Regions from separate parts of the Clostridium carnis genome, predicted to be linked through region 2. Evidence: predicted binding sites of a transcription regulator. Region 2 holds the regulator's gene; the other holds the start of a gene.
The links. Region 2 encodes CtsR, which represses protease genes until heat stress. Its sites were predicted from a motif close to AAGGTCAANNAAGGTCAAAT; they were not measured.

Region 1: a site for CtsR is predicted at 4,138-4,157, ahead of clpB (ATP-dependent chaperone ClpB). Genes of this name have one in related genera too.

The regions. Positions count from the first base shown of each region.
Region 1 covers NZ_BAAHYS010000001.1:2,024,640-2,033,092, forward strand. The annotation lists gene ACYQ1T_RS09730 (helix-turn-helix domain-containing protein) at 1-344, shown strand, start outside; gene ACYQ1T_RS09735 (transcriptional regulator) at 362-1,627, shown strand; gene ACYQ1T_RS09740 (helix-turn-helix domain-containing protein) at 1,970-4,036, opposite strand; gene clpB (ATP-dependent chaperone ClpB) at 4,219-6,819, shown strand; tRNA gene ACYQ1T_RS09750 (tRNA-Arg) at 7,035-7,111, shown strand; tRNA gene ACYQ1T_RS09755 (tRNA-His) at 7,118-7,193, shown strand; tRNA gene ACYQ1T_RS09760 (tRNA-Gln) at 7,199-7,273, shown strand; tRNA gene ACYQ1T_RS09765 (tRNA-Lys) at 7,277-7,352, shown strand; tRNA gene ACYQ1T_RS09770 (tRNA-Gly) at 7,356-7,430, shown strand; gene ACYQ1T_RS09775 (alpha/beta-type small acid-soluble spore protein) at 7,473-7,655, opposite strand; gene ACYQ1T_RS09780 (alpha/beta-type small acid-soluble spore protein) at 7,733-7,915, opposite strand; gene ACYQ1T_RS09785 (alpha/beta-type small acid-soluble spore protein) at 7,963-8,145, opposite strand; gene ACYQ1T_RS09790 (ECF transporter S component) at 8,364-8,453, opposite strand, start outside.
Region 2 covers NZ_BAAHYS010000001.1:1,528,831-1,537,283, reverse strand. The annotation lists gene ACYQ1T_RS07260 (NADP-dependent glyceraldehyde-3-phosphate dehydrogenase) at 1-187, opposite strand, end outside; gene ACYQ1T_RS07255 (glutaredoxin family protein) at 200-427, opposite strand; gene trxB (thioredoxin-disulfide reductase) at 429-1,370, opposite strand; gene ACYQ1T_RS07245 (ATP-dependent Clp protease ATP-binding subunit) at 1,547-3,991, opposite strand; gene ACYQ1T_RS07240 (CtsR family transcriptional regulator) at 4,069-4,524, opposite strand; gene ACYQ1T_RS07235 (MBL fold metallo-hydrolase) at 4,738-5,379, shown strand; gene ACYQ1T_RS07230 (DUF362 domain-containing protein) at 5,516-5,686, opposite strand; gene ACYQ1T_RS07225 (heavy-metal-associated domain-containing protein) at 5,807-6,010, opposite strand; gene ACYQ1T_RS07220 (PSP1 domain-containing protein) at 6,022-6,927, opposite strand; gene ACYQ1T_RS07215 (DNA polymerase III subunit delta') at 6,930-7,862, opposite strand; gene ACYQ1T_RS07210 (cyclic-di-AMP receptor) at 7,880-8,209, opposite strand; gene tmk (dTMP kinase) at 8,296-8,453, opposite strand, start outside.

The sequences.
Region 1 (8,453 bases), 500 kb from region 2:
TTAACATTTGTGAAAATTATATTAAACTTAAAAATATAAAAAAATGTGAAGAAGTTTTATTTGAGATTAAAGAGTATCTAAAAGAAGATGATATAGAAGGTTTAATAGAATTAAATATATTATGGTATAGAATATTTATAATAAAAGAGCAATTCAAAGAAGCTGAAAATATATTAATCGATGGATATAATTTAGCTAAGTCATACGATTTGAATAAAAAAGCTGGGCAATTGGCAATAATGATAGGTAAGTTCTATATAGATAATAAAAAAGACTTTGAAGCTGCTAAATATTTAGATGAAGGAGTTAATATTTTTAAGGAAATCGGAATTCTTAAAAATTAAGTCGATGGGGGTTTTAAATGGAAATATTATCAACTGGAGAGAAAATTAAAAGAGCAAGGGTATATCAAGGGGTTACTTTAAAAGCATTATGTGGTGATAAAATATCAATTTCTAAAATGAGCTGCATAGAAAATGGAAAAATAAAAGCCGATAAAGATATTTTAGAATATATATCTAGCAAATTAGGGATAGATTACAACTATCTAGTTAGAGATGTACATGAACAAATATTATCTAACTTGGAATCAATTAGAAATAATTCTATATCTAAAGATGAAATGGATAAAATAATAAAACATAATTTAAATTATGCTTTAGAGTATTCTTATGATAATTTAGCTTTTGAACTTATACATAGATTATTTAAATTCTATGTAGACAATAATAAGGTTGAAAATATACAGTTAATAATATCTCAATACTATGATTTATATCAAAAAAATAATAATGAAGAAAATACAATAACATATTATATAGATATGGCTACTTTCTTCTATAGAATTGGGGAATATAATGAAGCTGTAAATTATTATAGCAGAACTAAAAATCTTATAAATAAGAAAACAGATGAAGAAAAAACAACCTATGCATATATTTGTTATAAAGAAGGAAAATGTTATGAAAAGTTAAATAATCTAGAGAAAGCCTTTAAATCCTTAAAGGAAGCTATAGATTATATAGATTATATAATTAATAATTGTGATAAAGGTGATGTATATCATTGTTTTGCAACAGTTAATATAAGGCTAAGAAAACCTGAGGCTGAAGCTTATATAGAAAAGGCATATGAATATCAAAAAGATAATGAAATGTCACTAGCAATATCTAAAGGGAAAAATGGTGAGTGCTATTTTTATGTAGGTGATATAGAAAAAGGAATAAAAGAAATAATGGAAGGTGTAAAATTATTTCCGCCTACCGATAAAGCAAGATATGTTAAATTTTTAAATCAGTGTATTAGAACTCTTTATGATAATAAGGAATATGATTTTGCATATGAAATTACAGATACTGCATTAAACTATGCAATAGATACCAATGATATAGTTTTAATAGAGGAAGCATATTATTTTAAGGGAATGATTCTTCAAAGAAAAGGCATGTACAGAGAAGCAGAAATGTATATGAATCTATCTTTAGATTCTTTATTTAAATTTGCAAATAAAGAAAAGCGTTATGAAAGATATTTAGATATGGCAGATATGTATTATAAGCTTGGAGAGACAAAGGATTCTTTAAAATATTTTATATTAGCTATGAAAATGGAGAAAAGTATTCAATAAAAAATGAAAGTAGGAAGCTATTTTAAGCATCCTACTTTTTATTATATTTTACTTAATTTATAACACTTTATTTTGTTGGATGTAAAAGGCTTGATAAAGCATTCAATAATGAGCATCTTGTACTGAATATTGAAAATATATTTGGCATAAAGAATAAACCTCTCATTAATTATTCCACCCTTCTTTTTCTAAAACTTATGCTTAAATTATAGTTTAATTAAAGTATAATTGCATTGACTTAAATGCTTCACTTTAAGTACATTTAAGCTATTCATAAAAAATAATGGAATAATAAAAAGTACAAAATAACCATAAAAGTATTGATTTTTGTACTTTATTTTATTATTTAATGTTTTTTATTAGTATAAGCTTTGCACCATATCCATTAACTTCAGTAATTATATTAAGAATAGTATTCTTTTTAGAATATTTAAAGTCTATTTTAGGAAAAGAAGCTCTATGAAGTATTTCTTTTTCTTCTTTATTTAATCTATCAGGTGAACCCATTGAAAGCCAATAATTATATGATGAACCTACATTTTCATTAACTTCATATGTTATTATCCTAGAGGATTTTTTTATATTTTCTATATTTAATGAAATTTTCTTCTTATAAACTTTTCTTTTTCCACGTTTGGTATATATATCTTCAAAATTTGCAAGAGATTCTAAATCATCATTATAAGAATATAAAAGAATGGAATATTCGCCTTCTTTTTTTGTAACTATACAACCATTATCAAGGTATACTACTTCATCTCCTAGTTTACTTAATAGATAGTAAGCATAGTAAGAAGGTTTTCTAATTCCCATATCATTAACTATTCCAGGTGCCCCTATAAAAACTTCATTAGTTAGTCTAATTTCCTTTTCTAGAACATCAAATGCTCTTAAAGAATTTAATGAGTTACCATTAAAAATTGTATTATGAATAATATATGGAAGCATAAAAGCAGTATCATATATTTTATTTAAAGTTTTATCACAAATAAAATCTTCAGATAAAACCTCAAGATTATATAACTCTGAAAGCATAATAGATATTTCTTCCTTTACAGTTAAAGGAATGTTAGGGGTAAATTGAAATTTAAATTTAGCAATATTTATATATTCTATTTCAGAAAAATACTCAAAAAAGCTATTAAGAACTTGTTTATATTTATCTGATGTAAATTCAGGATTATCAAGTAAAATTAGAGGATTTAAATTTATATAATCTAAAAACTCAATAACACTTTTAGCTTTATTCCAATTATAAAAATCTGAATTTGGGAAAACACCCATATCATTATTAAATAAATTTTCAAGTCTTGCATAAGTAAAGTGTATTTCTTCTTGTATTTCTTCTAAAATATCTTTATTATCCTCAATTAATAAATCAAAAGCATCTTCAAGATTTATAATTTCTTTGTAATTTTTATTGAAGGTATCTAGAGATTTATCCATATCTATATGAATTTTCCAAAGTTTATTTTCATAATTAAATCTCTCATAATCTTCTAATTCATAGGAAAGGTGGTCTAGTGCTTCAGATAGTGGGAAAGAAGTTATATTTATTAACTTTTCAAGTTCTTCTTCAGTAAATTTATTTTTTTTCCTATATTGAAGAGGAGTACATCCATAATAATTTTTAAAATTTTTATTTAAATACCTAACATGAGAGAAACCAACTTCATCAGATATATCAGAAATACTAAGATCAGTATCTAATAATAACTTAACAGACTCCTCAACTCTAGTTAAATTAACTAAATCAGTAAAGCTATATCCAGTTGCATACTTTATTTCATGAGAAAGATAATGAGGACTTAAAAACTCTTTTTTAGCGATATCTTGAAGTGTTATATTACTATCATAGTTATTGAAAATATATTTATATATTCTATGGTATCTTGCAAGTTGTTCTGTTTTTTCTTTTAATTCTTCCTTTTCATAAGTTAAATAGTGGAAATTGTTAATAAGATGATATAATAAATCAACTAAAATAGATTCAATTTCTTCATTGTAATCTTCTATTTTTTGAACTGTTTCACATAAGATTTTAGCCAAGAAGTATCGTAAAATATCATATTCATCTCCTTCTTGTGCACCATCATCAGTTGTATTTGTATAGAAGAATATATTATTAATATCCTTATAGTATTTTTCAAAGAAATAAGGATCTATATGGAATATAAGTACTCTATTATCCTCAGAGCTATAAACTCTATGTGCTTCATCTACATTAATTATTTCTAATTCTTTTTCTAATATTTCAAAAGAGTCTGTATCAATATTCACATTAATGCTTCCTTTTAATACATATAATATCTCTATAGAGTTATGCCAATGAATTGGATACTCTTTTATATTCGCATAAGATATTTTTATAGGTAAATCCAATGGATAAGTTACATACTCTCTTCTCATAAAAATCATCACCTTTCAATTGCATATAAATTTATTATATCCTAAAAAAATATAAAATGAAAAATTATAGTTAAAAAGTTATAAATTTCTTCAAAAATAAACTTTGACTTTCTTTGACTTTAGTATTAAAATAAAAATATAGTAAAAAATAAAATGTGTTAAAGATAAGGAGGGCTAGAGCTATGAACATTGAAAAAATGACTTTAAGAGTACAACAAGCTTTAAATGATGCTAGTTTAATTGCAGTAAAAAATAATCATCAACAAATGGAGGTAATTCATTTATTTTCCGCTCTAGTTGAGCAGGAAGATGGGCTAATCCCTAATATTTTAACTAAAATGGGAGTGCAAGTTAAAGCTTTAAAGACAGATATAAATAATGCATTAAATAATATGCCTAAAGTATTAGGAGATGGAGCAAATCAATCAGGAGTATATGCAACAAGACAAATAGAAGAAGTTTTAGTAAAAGCAGAGGATATTGCTAAAAAGTTTGAGGATTCTTATATAAGTGTAGAACATTTAATGCTATCAATAATAGAAGTAGATAAAAATGGACCAGCTAAGACTTTGTTAAATAAATATAATATAAATAAAGATAATTTTATGAAAGTTTTAGCAGAGGTAAGAGGTAATCAAAGAGTAGAAACTCAAGATCCAGAGGGAACATATGATGCTCTTGCAAAGTACGGAACAAACCTTACAGATTTAGCTAAAAAGCATAAATTAGATCCTGTTATAGGTAGAGATGATGAAATAAGAAGGGCCGTTAGAATACTTTCAAGAAGAACTAAAAACAATCCTGTACTTATAGGTGAGCCTGGAGTTGGTAAAACTGCAATAGTAGAAGGCTTAGCTGAAAGAATAATAAGAGGAGATGTACCTGAAGGGCTTAAGGATAAGATTATTTTTTCATTAGATATGGGAGCGTTAATTGCAGGTGCTAAATATAGAGGAGAGTTTGAAGAAAGATTAAAGGCTGTACTAAAGGAAGTTCAAAGTAGTGAAGGAAGAATAATTTTATTTATAGATGAAATTCATACTATTGTAGGAGCCGGTAAAACAGATGGAGCAATGGATGCAGGTAACTTAATTAAACCACTACTTGCAAGAGGAGAACTTCATTGTATAGGAGCAACTACATTTGATGAGTATAGACAATATATAGAAAAAGATAAAGCGCTAGAAAGAAGATTTCAACCAGTAATAATTGAAGAGCCAACAGTTGAAGATGCTATTTCTATATTAAGAGGATTAAAAGAAAGATTTGAAATACATCATGGAATTAGAATTCATGATTCTGCAATTGTTGCAGCTGCTAAACTTTCAGATAGATATATTCAAGATAGATATCTACCAGATAAAGCAATTGATTTAATAGATGAAGCAGGAGCTATGATTAGAACAGAAATAGATTCTCTTCCAACAGAACTTGATCAAATTAGAAGAAGACAATTTCAATTAGAAATAGAGAGAGAAGCATTAATTAAAGAAAAAGATGAGGGGTCTAAAAAGAAATTAGAAGTTTTAGAAAAGGATATTGCAGAGCTTAAAAATAAAAATGATGAAATGACTGCTAAATTTGAAAAGGAAAGAGATGCAATATTAAACCTTAGAGATTTAAAAACAAAATTAGATGAAACTAGAGGAGAATTAGAAGTAGCTCAAAGAAACTATGATTATAATAGAGCAGCAGAAATTCAATATAGCGAAATACCAAAAATAGAAGAACAAATAAAAGAAAAAGAAGTTGAAGTTAAAGAAAATTATGAAGGTGCATTATTAAAAGAAGAGGTAACAGAAGAAGAGGTATCAGAAATCTTATCAAAATGGACAGGAATTCCAGTAAGTAACCTTTTAGAGGGTGAAAGAGAAAAACTTCTTAGACTTGAAGATGAAATGCAAAAAAGAGTAATAGGTCAAGAAGAAGCTGTTACATCCGTAACAAATGCTATCTTGAGAGCGAGAGCTGGTCTTAAAGATATAAATAGACCAATTGGATCATTTATCTTCTTAGGTCCAACAGGAGTTGGAAAAACAGAACTTGCAAAAACTTTAGCTAGAAATTTATTTGATTCAGATGAAAATATAATAAGAATAGATATGTCTGAATATATGGAAAAACATGCAGTATCAAGATTAGTTGGAGCGCCTCCAGGATATGTTGGATATGATGAAGGTGGTCAATTAACAGAAGCAGTTAGAAGAAATCCATATAGTGTAATTTTATTTGATGAAATAGAAAAGGCTCATGAAGATGTATTTAATCTGTTTTTACAAATTTTAGATGATGGTAGATTAACAGATAATAAAGGAAAGACTGTTGATTTTAAAAATACGATAATTATAATGACATCAAATATAGGAAGTAGCTATTTATTAGAAAATACTAAAGAAGATGGTATAGAACCTAAAATAAAAGAATCTGTTATGAATGAAATGAGATTAAGATTTAAACCAGAATTCTTAAATAGAGTTGATGATATTATAATGTTTAAACCTTTATCTGAAGGTGGCATTAAGAAAATAATAAATATATTCTTAAAGGATGTAGAAAATAGATTAAAAGATAGAAATATAACATTAGAAGTAACAGATGAAGCTAAGGGAATAATGGCTAGAGAAGGATATGATATGGTATATGGGGCAAGACCTTTAAAGAGATATATTCAAAATACTCTTGAAAATTCACTAGCAAGAAAGATAATTAAGGGTGAAATAATTTATGGGTCAAAAGTAACAATAGATGGAAAAAATGATGAAATAACTATAAAAACACAATAATTTATATATATAAAGCTACACATTAAGTTGTGTAGCTTTATTTTAAGTAAGGTTTAAAGTCAATTATAGTCCATTCTAATTTATCAAAGTCAAAAGAAGTAAAGAATTAAATAGAATAATATAAAAAATTCAGATTTTTTTCTATTTTAGAACTTTAAAGTTTTATGTTGACAGGACAATATATTTCGGGTTATTATATACAACGTAATGTGTATGCGTGTTTAGCTCAGCTGGATAGAGCAACGCCCTTCTAAGGCGTGGGCCAGGAGTTCGAATCTCTTAACACGCACCATAAGTGGTGAATGTAGTTCAGTTGGTAGAGCGCCAGTTTGTGGCACTGGTTGTCGTGGGTTCGAGTCCCATCGTTCACCCCAGACGCTGGGATATCGCCAAGCGGTAAGGCACCGCACTTTGACTGCGGTATTCGTAGGTTCAAATCCTGCTATCCCAGCCATTTGGTTTACTAGCTCAATCGGTAGAGCACTTGACTTTTAATCAAGGTGTACCGGGTTCGATTCCCGGGTAAGCCACCACTTGCGGAAGTGGCTCAATGGTAGAGCGTCACCTTGCCAAGGTGAATGTTGCGAGTTCGAGTCTCGTCTTTCGCTCCAAATAAAAAAGAAGCACAAATGTGCTTCTTTTTTATTTGGATATTATTTTATTCCTGATTCGTATTGTTGAACCATTCTTTTAACCATTTCTCCACCAACACTACCGCATTGTTTTGAAGAAAGATTTCCATTGTAATCAGTGAAAGGAACTCCCATTTCACTAGCTACTTCATTCTTAAATTTTGCTAAACCATTTTTTGCTTCTGGTACTAATGTTTTTGCCATAATAAATTCCTCCTAAAGATTAATACTTAGTAGTATTAATACTTATCATTTTAATATTATAGATTATATTTAAGAAATTACTTGATGCCTGATTCGTATTGCTCCACCATTCTTTTAACCATTTCTCCACCAACGCTACCGCATTGTTTTGAAGAAAGATTTCCATTGTAATCAGTGAAAGGAACTCCCATTTCACTAGCTACTTCATTCTTAAATTTTGCTAAACCATTTTTTGCTTCTGGTACTAATGTCTTTGCCATGATAAATTCCTCCTTAATCTTAAATATCAAAATTTTTAATTTTGAATTTATTTAATAGTTGATTCGTATTGTTGAACCATTCTCTTAACCATTTCTCCACCAACGCTACCGCATTGTTTTGAAGAAAGATTTCCGTTGTAGTCTGTGAAAGGCACTCCCATTTCTCCAGCTACTTCATTTTTGAATTTTGCTAAACCATTTTTAGCTTCTGGTACTAATGTTTTTGCCATAATAAACTCCTCCTTAAAACTTAATAAAAAGTTTTTTATTTTGCTAAGCTTGTTTGCTTTGCACTATTATCTTATGTAAATTAATTTTTTATAAACTATAAAAATAAATGAAATACAGGGAAAAGTGATAAAAACAAGAATAAAATGGTACAAACTAATAAACACCATGAAATCAAAGTTTCATGGTGTTTATTTATAAAAAAATTATTTTATTATTTTTAAATTTTCTTTTTATTAATTTTAAAAACTCCAATTACTACAGGAACTGCAATTAATGCTGAGAATATAGCTTCAGGTAAACCATTAGT
Region 2 (8,453 bases):
TTTGAGCATCACTTGCACTTTTAATAGCAAAATCTACTTCCTCTTTTGTCATTGCCGGTACTTTTCCAACTAAAGTAGAGTCTATTGGTGAAAATATTTCTAAAAACTTTTCACTTACACTACTTACCCATTGACCATTTATAAAATTTCTAAATGTTCTTTCTTTACCTTTTATGCAACTAAACATATTAACACTTCCTTATTTTTGAACAGCTAATTCGATAGCTTTTTTATCAAAGCCAACTATTATCTCTCCATTAATATCTACTACAGGTACAGTTCTTTGTCCTGAAACCTTGAAAACTTCTTCTCTATCTTCATGCTTGTCAGCAACATTTATTTCTTTGTACTCCCAACCTTTCATATCAAAGAATCTTTTTGCCTTTATACATGATGGACACCATGATGTTGAATAAATTTTTATCATTTTAATTTCTCTCCTTTTTTTCTACTATATATTTTTCTGCTTGTAATGCAGCTATTGTACCATCTGCTACAGCTGTTGTTATTTGTCTAAATGCCTTATCTCTAACATCTCCTGCAGCATATACACCTTTAATATTAGTTTGCATATTTTCATCAGTTATGATGTATCCATTTGATGTTAAATTTAAATTATCTTTAAACTCTCCAGTTTTTGGCTCTGTTCCTATAAATCCAAATACTGCATCTAAAGCTATTTCTCTCTCTTCATTAGTTTTAGTATCTATAATTACTGCCTTTTCTACAAATCTGTCACCTTTTACATCTACTAAATCATGACTAAATAATATTTCTATTTTAGGGTTATTTTTAACTTCCTCTATAGTAGATTTTTCTCCATTAAAGTAATCATGTCTTCTAATCATTATTACCTTTTCTGCAAATTTAGTTAAAAATAAAGCTTCTTCTAAGGCAGAGTTTCCACCACCAACAACAGCTACAACCTTACCTTCATACATAGCTCCATCACATACTGCACAGTAATGAACCCCTTTTCCTGAAAATTCATTTTCTGATGGAATAGGTAATTTTCTTGGACTAGCGCCTGTAGCTATTATTACAGCCTTAGTTTTATAAATGTAATCACCAGTTTCAACTACTTTTTCTGTATGGCTTAAAGTTACTTTTTCAACTGCATCAAATTCGTCAATTTCTGCTCCTAACTCTTCTGCTTGTTGTTGCATTAAATCTGCTAATTCAGTTCCGCTTACTTTCTTAAATCCAGGATAGTTTTCAATAGTATAGCTATTTCTAACTTGACCTCCTAAGATTTGGTTTTCTAATAGTAACATATCTAATTTTGCTCTACTTGCATATATTGCAGAAGTTAATCCAGCTGGGCCCCCACCTATTATTATAAGCTCTTTATGCTTTACTTCCTTTTCCATAAGATCCTCTCCTTTACCCCCAGGGGGTATATTCTTTGATATAATTATAGTCATTTCCACTTTAAATTGCAATAGTTTTTATTTAATATTTTTTATTCTTTATAATTATTATTATATTACCTATTATATTTTATTCATAAAAAAGGAGATTTCCCCTTGGAAAATCTCCTTTTTATTTAAGATATATGCTTAAAGCATAGACTTGCTCCATCGCAATAAACTTCTAATTTATCTCCACCTTTTATACATCCTTTAAGCATTTCTTCACTTAATTTATCTTCTAATTCCTTAGTTATAATTCTTCTTAAAGGTCTTGCACCATAACTTATATCTACACCTTTACTTACTAGGAAATTTTTACTGTTTTCATCAAGATTTATACTTATCTTTCTTTCTTTAAGTTTATTTATAGTATTATTTAGCATAATATTAACTATCTTTAATATATCATTATTGTCTAATTGATGGAAAACTATTATGTCATCTATTCTATTTATAAACTCTGGTTTAAATTGTCTTTTTATTTCTTCCATAATGTTTTCTTTCATCTTTTCATATTCACTATTTTGTATTGCTTCAGGTGTTGTAAAGCCCATAACTTTTTGTTTCTTCAAAGTATGTGCACCTACATTAGATGTCATTATAATTATTGTATTTTTAAAATTTACATTTTTTCCTTTACTATCAGTAAGTCGTCCATCTTCCATTATTTGAAGAAGTATATTAAAAACATCTGGATGAGCTTTTTCTATTTCATCTAATAATATTACTGAATATGGATTTCTTCTTACAGCCTCCGTTAGTTGACCACCTTCTTCATGACCAATATACCCTGGAGGAGAACCTATTAATCTAGATACTGAATGCTTCTCCATATATTCTGACATATCTATTCTAATTAAATTTTTTTGATTTCCAAACATAGCTTCTGCTAATGCATTTGAAAGTTCTGTTTTTCCAACTCCTGTAGGCCCACAGAATATAAAACTACCTATAGGTCTATTTGGGTCTTTTAAACCAACTCTAGCCCTTTTAACTGCCCTTGAAACAGCTTTTACAGCTTCTTTTTGTCCTATTACCCTTTTATGCAATATTTCCTCAAGCTTTAATAATCTCTCAGATTCCTTTTCTGTAAGCTTTTCCAATGGTATTTTAGTCCAAATAGCAACAACCTTTGCTATTTTTTCTCTATCAACCTTATAAGTTATTGTTGAACTGTGTGTTGTCCAATCCTCTTTTAAAGATATTAATTTGCTTTTTAATTCCTTTTCATTATCTCTTAACGATGCTGCCTTTTCAAATTCTTGTCCTCTTATTGCATCTTCCTTATCTTTAACTATATCTTCAATTTTATCTTCTAATTCTTTTACAGTTGGAGGTGCAATTAAATTCTCAATTCTAACCTTAGCTGCTGCTTCATCAATTAAATCAATTGCTTTATCTGGCATAAATCTATCTGTTATATATCTATCTGAAAGTTCTACTGCCGCTTCTAGAGCTTCATCAGTTATTTTTACCATATGATGTGACTCATATCTATCTCTAAGGCCCTTAAGAATTTCTAATGTCTCTTCTTTTGTTGGCTCTCCTATATTAACTGGTTGAAATCTTCTCTCTAAAGCAGTATCTTTTTCTATATGCTTTCTATATTCTTCTATAGTTGTTGCACCAATACACTTTATTTCCCCTCTTGCTAATGCAGGTTTTAGTATATTTGAAGCATCTATTGCACCTTCAGCTCCACCAGCTCCAACTATTGTGTGTATTTCATCAATAAATATTATTATATCCTCTCTGCTTTTAATTTCATCCATTACTTTCTTTAATCTATCTTCAAATTCTCCCCTATACTTAGCCCCTGCTATCATAGAAGTTAAATCAATAGAAATTAGTATTTTATCCTTTAATATTTCTGGAACATTTCCATTAACAATTCTTTGTGCTAGACCTTCTACAACTGCAGTTTTTCCTACTCCTGGTTCACCAATTAAACAAGGATTATTTTTTATCCTTCTACAAAGGATTTCTAATATTCTCTGATTTTCATCATCTCGTCCAATAACAGGATCTAGCTTACCATCTTTAGCCATAGTAGTAAGATCTCTACCATATTGATTTAATAGTGGAGTTTTTATATTCTTCCTTTTTTCTTTTTCTTCTGATTTTAAACCATCTACTTCTTTACCTGATAAATATTTATTAAGTTCATCTTTTATTATATTTAAATCTATTTTGCTACAATTAGCTGCTGATTTATATACAATGCTCTCTTTATCCTCTAATAATGATAATAATATATGCTCAGGACTTATATAAGTATGATCATACTTTCTTACCTTAGCTAAACTATCATCAAATAGCCTCTTAGATCTTGGATTAAGTAACATTTCTCCTATTGAAATTTCTATATCTCCAAACCCTAAATACTCTTCAATAATTTTTTTAACTTTTTCTATTGTAACCCCATTGGCATATAATATCTGTCCTGCATATCCATTTTCCCTAAGGATCCCTAAAAGAATATGTTCTGTTCCTATATAACCATGTTTAAAATATTGTGATTCTTTTTGAGCTTCAACCAGCACTACTTGTGCTCTTTCAGTAAACCTCCCAAAAATCATATATATACCTCCATACCCTATTGCTATATTTAACCTCATTAACAGATAAATTTAAAACAACTAATTTAGTATTCATATTATGATAAAACTACCGTTATAATTCCTTTTAATATATCTGCTCTTATTTTATTCTTATCTTCTGCTGTAATTAATGTTCTATCATTTAATGAAATTTTTATTATTTCATACTCTTTATGCGTAATTGCATTAGAGTCTTTTAAATGATCAAGAATTGATATTGCTCCTTTATATGTAATACTACTACCTATGGAATTTCTTATTAAATCTAATCTTTTATCCTGATTGTCATATGTCACTTTTCTAATAACTATACAACCACCTCCACCTCTCTTACTTTCGATTAGATACCCCTTCTCGTAGGTAAATCTAGTAGTTAATACATAATTTATTTGTGATGGAGCACAAGAGAACTTGTCTGCTAATTCATTTCTCTGAATTAATATTTGCTTTCCTCTTTCTTCATTTATCATATTCTTTATAAAACTTTCTATTGTATCTGAAATTATTGCCATTTTTTCACCTTCTTAAACCTATATTTTAAATAGACCTTCTTTGACTTTCATTATATATTATTCTTTTTATTATGTCCATTTTATAAGTTTTACCCTTTATAATATAATTTTAGTAGTGAAATATATTAAATCACTATATATTTTTCAAAAATAGGAATTATTTTATAGGTTTTTTCAAAAAATAATTATATTGTTTTTTTAGGAGTGATTTTTATGGAAATTCAATGGATTGGTGGTTCAAGCTTTATAATAAAAAATTCTATTGGAAAACGTATCTTAATAGATCCTGTACAATTAATTTCTACTATTAAAAAATATGATTTTAAATCTAATATAATTACTTTTAGTCATACTCATAATCATAAAAATATTTTAGATTTTGTAGATAACGAGTGTAAAATTATAAATAGCGTTTGTTCTTTTGAAAATGACTTTCTTTCATTAAATGGATTTTTATCTTATAGAGATAATATGAATGGAACTAAAAGAGGTGAAAATATAATTTATATTTTCGAAATTGATGGTCTTAAACTTTGCCATTTAGGAGCCCTTGGACATAAGCTTGATGAAGATTTATTAAAAACTCTTACAGATATAGATATTTTATTTATTCCTATTGGAGGGCATTTTTACTTAGATGGATATACAGCATCAAAATTAGCACTTTCTATTGGCCCTAAATACATTATACCTATGTGCTATAGAACTTGTAATGAATATTTCTTTTTAGATGGCCCCCATAAATTTTTATCTAATATGAAAAATGTAATTAAATATAAATCTACTATCTTAAAAACAGATGAATTAAATTTTGAAAATAAAAATACAGTTATCCTTTTACCTTTTTCAAATTAGATTCTTTACCTAAAAAAGTTATAAAGTATAATCTTTTTAACTTTAAGATTATACTAGAAGTTATCTATAAATTATGTTTTGATATAATTTTCTAAAGAATAAAAAAAACCGTCAATCGACGGTTTTTTCATTTAGATTACTCTTGAACTGGAGCTCCTACTGGACAAACATTTGCACAGTTTCCGCAATCGATACAAGTATCTGCATCTATAACGAATTGAGTGTCTCCTTGACTTATAGCATTTACTGGACATTCTGCAGCGCATGCACCACAGTTTACACATGAATCTTGAATTACGAATGCCATAAAAAGCACCTCCTAATTTTTTTGAATTTATTTCATATCTATTTTAGCACAATGATTTTAATTTTTAAAGAGGAATGAATAAATTATCTATTTCTAGTACTTATTGTATAATTATATCGTTTATATAACACTATACCCTTTCTCTTCTATTGAGTTAGTTATATCTTCTATTGTTATACTTCTATCATCATATACTATACTAACCTCTTTCTTTAACATATTTACTTCACAGGCAATTACTCCTTCATTATTAGATATAGCCTCTCTAATGCTAATTACATCATTATTTGTATTAATATTGCTTACTTTTATTAAAGATTTCATTACTAATCCTCCTAATTATCTTTTATAAGATCTCTAATTAACTTCTTATCTTCTGGTAGTTCTACTTCTAATTTAATATCTGAATCTTCAACTGAATCTTCATAAACTCCTTCAATAAGCTCTAAATTCTCTATTCTAAACTCTTCTACTACCTCTTCATCGCCTCTTCTATATTTTACCTTAACACTTTCTTTTACTGTGTTATTGCTTACAACTTCACCTTGCATTTCTTCATTTCTAACTATTGAACCAACTCTAGGTAATCTCTTTCTAATTTCTTCATATGTGCTTTGTTCATAATTTAAACAACACATTAATCTACCACATATTCCTGATATTTTAGTTGGATTTAATGATAAATTCTGTTCCTTTGCCATCTTTATAGATACTGATGCAAAATCACCTAAAAACGTAGAACAACACATTGGTCTACCACAAGGTCCTAATCCACCAAGCATCTTAGCTTCATCTCTAACACCAATTTGTCTTAACTCTATTCTAGTTTTAAATATTGTTGCTAAATCCTTAACTAATTCTCTAAAATCAACTCTTCCATCTGCTGTAAAATAAAATATAACTTTATTATTATCAAATGTATACTCTACATCTATTAATTTCATGTTTAATCCATGCTCTGTTATTTTTTTCAAACAAATTTCAAGAGCATCTTTTTCTTTTACCTTATTATCCTTATGTTTATTTATATCTTCTTTCTCTGCAACTCTTATAACACTTTTTAATGGTGCGACTATATCTGTTTCTAGAATTTCTTTAATTCCTATTACACATTCTCCAAACTCAATTCCTCTTGCTGTTTCTACTACAACATAATTTCCCTTTTGTATATTTAAATCTTTAGGATCGAAATAATATATCTTTCCAGCCTTTTTGAATCTTACTCCAATAACTTTTATCATATTTAAACCTCCATAAAGTCTATAAGCATAACTCTTATTGTAATAGAAAAATTTGAGTTACTAATTAGATTAATTCTAGTATCTCCTATTTTTTCTATAATACCATTAAGCTTATTATACGACATATCTATAGCTAATTGTTTTATAACCTCTATTTTATCCCCATTTATTATTCCGCTAATATTTTCTACTTCTTTATAAACCATTATATCTCTTATAAAGGAGGCTAAAATGTTTAATATTTCTTCTTTTTTATCCTTATATGTATTTAGCTCATTTTCAAAGCTTAATATCTTTTCTAAGTCACTTTTCCCAATTTGCCCAAGCAAGTCCAATAATAATTCTCTCAAACTTTTTAATTTATCATCTGTCAAAAATCTTTCAGCTCTACCTGGAACTCCTTCACTATAAGCCACTGCTGATGTTATTTCTTCATCACTTATATCTTTATTTAAAATTTCAATGTATTCTATTACTTCATTTTTAGATAATGGTGTTAATTTATATATTTGACATCTAGATTTTATGGTATCTAATATTAGCTCTAGACTTTCACAAAGAATCATTATAAATACACCCCTTGGTGGTTCTTCTACTGTCTTTAGTAAAGCATTTTGAGCTTGAGTTGTAAGCTTATTTCCATCATGAATAATAATAACCTTTTTATCACCTTCAAATGGCTTTTTATTTACTTCTTCAATAATATCTCTTACCTCGTCTACTCCAAATGAAGATTTTTTACATCTATAATTTATAATATCAACATAGTTTCTATTTTCTTCACCATTTAAAATTTTAACAGCAAACTTTTTAGCTAAGCTACTTTTTCCTATTCCATCTTCCCCTACTATAAGATGTGCATGAGAAATATTACCAGACAATATTCTTTTTTCAAAACTATTAATTATACTACTATGTCCTATAAATTTTCTCATGCAATCCTCCGTTAATTTTATATCTTAATAAACTGATCTACATCAACAACAAAAATTGTTGCCCCACCAACTTGAACTTCTATTGGATATGACATATACATATCTGTGTTTCCAGCAATAGGCGTTGGTGTTGTTATCATTTGCTTTCTTGTTTTACATACTTCTTCAACAACATCTATAACGCTTTGAACTTTATCCTTTTCTACCCCTATAATAAGGGTAGTATTACCGGATTTTAAAAATCCTCCTGTTGTTGCTAACTTAGTAACTCTAAAGCCTGCTTCAGTTATTGCATCTACTAAATCTAGTGCGTCATCATCTTGTACCATTGCTATTACTAACTTCATATTAAATCCTCCCCTAAAATATAATACCCTAATAATATTTTATCATAAATGCTGTATAAATTAAGTAAATTTTATTAATATACGTTTTATTTTTCATTTATTTTTCTTAAAACTATATTCTTTACCTCATCAAAAACCTCTTCTACTGATTTCTCTGCATTTATTTTTATTATATCCTTTGAATTATCCTTGTAAATAATATCATATCCCTCTCTAACCTTTTTATGAAAATCTATTTTTTCAA